DNA from 2 places in the Mesorhizobium dulcispinae genome. Region 1 is predicted to be linked to the other one. Evidence: riboswitches for the same ligand, from Rfam matches in the RefSeq annotation. Region 1 holds a riboswitch; the other holds the start of a gene.
What was found. Region 1 has a riboswitch for thiamine pyrophosphate ahead of thiB (thiamine ABC transporter substrate binding subunit). Riboswitches for the same ligand answer to the same signal wherever they lie in the genome.
Positions count from the first base shown of each region.

Region 2: another riboswitch for thiamine pyrophosphate. It lies ahead of thiC (phosphomethylpyrimidine synthase ThiC); the one in region 1 lies ahead of thiB (thiamine ABC transporter substrate binding subunit).

Region 1 covers NZ_JAVIIY010000004.1:388,367-390,563, forward strand. Annotated here, with positions in the region: gene RFN30_RS12860 (thiamine diphosphokinase) at 1-542, opposite strand, end outside; TPP riboswitch at 689-804, shown strand; gene thiB (thiamine ABC transporter substrate binding subunit) at 848-1,858, shown strand; gene thiP (thiamine/thiamine pyrophosphate ABC transporter permease) at 2,092-2,197, shown strand, end outside.
Region 2 covers NZ_JAVIIY010000016.1:88,922-91,118, forward strand. Annotated here, with positions in the region: gene RFN30_RS26725 (Fic family protein) at 1-506, shown strand, start outside; TPP riboswitch at 701-817, shown strand; gene thiC (phosphomethylpyrimidine synthase ThiC) at 921-2,197, shown strand, end outside.

The DNA.
Region 1 (2,197 bases):
GAGCCGAACGCCACCTCGACACGGTCGAGCGGCCACTTGGCGCCGGAGACCGTCAGGCCGGCAAGCTCGGAGAAGCCGAGCACCGAAAACAGCGTGCCGTCTGCATAGTCGAAGCCGGCTTTGCCCGACAGGATGGGCACGCCTTCCTGCGCGCCGCTGGTCAGCAACACCGTCGTCCCGGCCTCGGCCAGTCGCACGCTCAGAGCCAGATGCAGGAAGGCATGGTCGGCGCGCTTGCCGCCGAAGGCGCCGGCCAGCACCAGGCTGGTGGCGCCGCGCGCAAGCGCCTCGGCGATGGCAAGCTCGCCGTCGGTCATGTCCTTCTCGGCCGGGAAGATCTTGCGCGGCACGGCGGCGAGATCCTCCGGCAAGTTCGCCGGCACCGAGTCGAAATCGCCGACCCAGAGCTCCGGCACCAGGCCGAGCATATGGGCATGGCCCATGCCGGCGTCGGCGGCGATGACGCGGGAGCCTTCGATCTGGCGATCGAGCCGAGGCGTGCGGACGAGGTCGCCGCCAAGCAGGATGGTGAATGTGCCCATGGGCGTCGCCCTTACCAGCCCCGCCCGCGAAACGGAAGCCGGGCCGTATCCAAACGGAACGGCGCTGCGTTTCAGAATAAGCCGTGATGCATTGGATGCCCGGCAACTTCCGCTTGCGCGCCGCTTCCGCCGGGCCTATGTCTCGAAACGCTCTAACGGGGTGCCGGACGCTGACTTTTGCGAACCGGCTGAGAGGCGACAAAGCCAACCCGCTGAACCTGATCCGGTTTGTACCGGCGGAGGGATTAGACGTTTCGGGACCATCCGACGCCTCAATTCCTTTAACACGAACGAAGGAGGCGCCGATGCGCTTACTGTTGTCCCAGCTTATCCTCGCAACGGTCGTTGTTTCACTTCTGGCAGGCATCGTGCCCGCCGAGGCGAAGGACAAGCTCACCGTCTATACCTATGAAAGCTTCACCGCCGACTGGGGTCCGGGACCCGCGGTGAAGAAGGAATTCGAAGCCGAATGCGGCTGCGATCTTGAATTCGTCTCGGTGGCCGACGGCGTGGCGCTGCTCAACCGCGTCAAGCTGGAGGGTGCCGGCACCAAGGCCGATGTCGTGCTCGGCCTCGACACCAACTTGACCGCGGATGCGAAGGCCAGTGGGCTGTTCGCGCCGCATGGCGCCATTGCCGATTTGAATGTGCCCGGCGACTGGAAGGACGACACGTTCGTGCCCTTCGACTATGGTTATTTCGCCGTCGTCTACGACACCGAGAAGCTGAAGACCCCGCCGAAAAGCCTGAAGGAGCTGGTCGAGGGTGCCGGCGCCGACAAGATCGTCATCCAGGATCCGCGCACCTCGACGCCGGGCCTCGGACTGCTCTTGTGGGTTAAGTCGGTCTATGGCGACAAGGCGCCGGAAGCCTGGGCAAAGTTGAAGTCGAAGGTTCTGACCGTAACGCCGGGCTGGAGCGAGGCCTACGGCCTGTTCACCAAGGGCGAGGCGCCGATGGTGCTGTCCTACACGACCTCGCCGGCCTATCACATGGTGGCCGAGAACACCGAGCGCTACCAGGCGGCTTCCTTCGAGGAGGGCGAGTACCTGCAGATCGAGGTCGCCGGCATCACCACGACCGGCGCGAAGAACCCGCTGGCGGAAAAATTCATCGCCTTCATGACCGGGCCGAAATTCCAGGACGTCATCCCCGAAACCAACTGGATGTTCCCGGCCGGCAAGACCGACAAGCCGCTCAACCCCGCGTTCGACAAACTGGTGAAGCCGACCAAGACCCTGCTGTTCAGCCCCGAGGAGGTCGCGGCCAACCGCAAGGCCTGGGTGGATGAGTGGCTGGCGGCGATGAGTAAGTAGGTTTTCGATCTCGTCGATGTCTGCGCCAAGCCACCCCCCTCTGTCCTGCCGGACATCTCCCCCACGAGGGGGGAGATTGGCAGCTTTGGCGCCTCGCTTAGCCATACAGCATTGGAGATTGGCGAAGGCCGGCGTGACGTCTGATCTCCCCCCTAGTGGGGGAGATGTCCGGCAGGACAGAGGGGGGCGCGACGGAACGCGGCGCTCGCTAGCTCAAGCCGACGTGGTGCAGCGTGCAGCCCGCATCGCGCACTGACTCCCGCATCACCGCCGGCATCATAGCCCTTGCGGCAATCACCTTGCTCATCGGCGGCGCCTTTGCCGGGCTCATCCTCGAAG
Region 2 (2,197 bases), on a different contig from region 1:
GCATTCACCGTTACCTAATCCAACAAGTCCTTGCCATGCGCGGCTTCAATCCGCCGGGGGTAGTGTTTCCCGTCTCGGCCGCGATCCTGGACCAGATCGACGAGTACAGGCGCGTGCTCGAGAGCTATTCGCAGCGCCTCCTGCCACTGGTCGAATGGGAACCGACGCCGCAATTCAACGTCCGGGTGCTGAATGACACCGGGGATTTCTACCGCTTCTTTGATGCAACCCCGCACGCCGAATTCCTCTATGCCTGCGTTCAGCGAACCATCGAACGGGATCTTCCCAACGAAACCGCGTTTCTGCAGCGCTACGATCAGTTCCGGCAACATGTGGATGCCTTTATCGACATGCCCGAGCGGCTGATCGATCTGCTCTTCCGTTTCCTCCACCAGAACGGCGGCCAGCTATCGAACCGCGCCCGCGAAAAGGAATTCGCCGCGCTGACGAATGACGAGGCAGAGCGGATCGAGGAGATCTACGCGCAAACCTTTGGTGCCGATTGAAGGCGTGATCATCGCAAGAATCGAACTTACAGTCCGGTGATTTGACAATCTTCTTATCCCTTCTCCGCTCTGTTCTCGGGCGCGCGATTTGTCGCCGCCATATGCGCGATCTTTTCCGACGAGTTTGATCAGCCGCCGATCAGCGCTGCGGCCTGAAGGCGCTTGACAAGACGGCGCTGGCCCGTTCAACCTAAGCCATTCACCAGGGGAGTCCCGGCAAGGGGCTGAGATACTGCTGGCTTTCGCGGCGCAGTGACCCGTTGAACCTGATCCAGTTCATACTGGCGTAGGGACGGTGCAAGCGCTTGCGGGAGTCTATGCCCGAGGTCCTGTTTCGGCAGGGCGACCAAAGCGTCTTTTCATCCTTCCGGCACAGAACTGGGTCTCCAATGCAGATGAGCAAAGGAGCCTCAAATGAATGCCTTGACCCCCACCGTGTCGACCGGGCCGCTGCCGGCGTCGCGCAAGATCCACAAATCCGGCGTCCTCCATTCACAGGTCAGGGTGCCCATGCGGGAGATCGCGGTCCACCCGACTGCCGGTGAGCCGCCGGTGACGGTCTACGATCCGTCAGGCCCCTATACCGACCCCGCGATTGAAACGGACATCGAAAAGGGTCTTGCCCGCCTTCGGCAGGACTGGATCGCCGCACGCGGCGATGTCGTGTCCTATGACGGCCGCCATGTCAGGCCGGAGGACAACGGATTTGCGACGGGAGAGCGCCTGACGCGGGAATTTTCCCTCCGCAACCCTCCGCTGAGGGCAAAGGCAGGCAAGGCGGTAACGCAGCTTGCCTATGCGCGCGCCGGGATCATCACGCCCGAGATGGAATTCGTGGCCATCCGCGAAAACCTTGGCCGCGAGATCGTGCGCGGCAGGCTGCAACAGGATGGCGAGGCGTTCGGCGCATCGATACCGGACTTCGTCACGCCGGAATTCGTACGCGACGAGGTGGCGCGCGGCCGCGCGATCATTCCCGCCAACATCAACCATCCCGAAAGCGAGCCGATGATCATCGGCCGCAATTTCCTGGTGAAGATCAACGCCAATATCGGCAATTCCGCCGTCACGTCCTCGATGGCCGAAGAGGTCGAAAAGATGGTCTGGGCGATCCGCTGGGGCGCCGACACGGTCATGGATCTGTCGACGGGCCGCAACATCCACAACATTCGCGAATGGATCGTGCGCAACGCGCCGGTGCCGATCGGCACGGTGCCGCTCTACCAGGCGCTGGAGAAGGTGGGCGGTGTCGCCGAGGATCTGAGTTGGGAAGTCTATCGCGACACGCTGATCGAGCAGGCCGAGCAGGGCGTCGACTATTTCACCATCCATGCCGGCGTGCGGCTGCACTATATACCGCTGACTGTCGACCGGGTGACCGGGATCGTCTCGCGCGGCGGCTCGATCATGGCCAAATGGTGCCTGCACCACCACCGCGAGAGCTTCCTCTACGAACACTTCGCCGAGATCTGCGACATTTGTCGGGCCTACGACGTGTCCTTCTCGCTCGGCGACGGGCTTCGTCCGGGCTCGATCGCCGACGCCAACGACGCCGCGCAGTTCGCCGAGCTGGAAACGCTAGGCGAGCTGACTCAGATCGCCTGGGCCAAGGACTGCCAGGTGATGATCGAGGGGCCCGGTCATGTGCCGATGCACAAGATCAAGCAGAACATGGACAAGCAGCTCGCCGT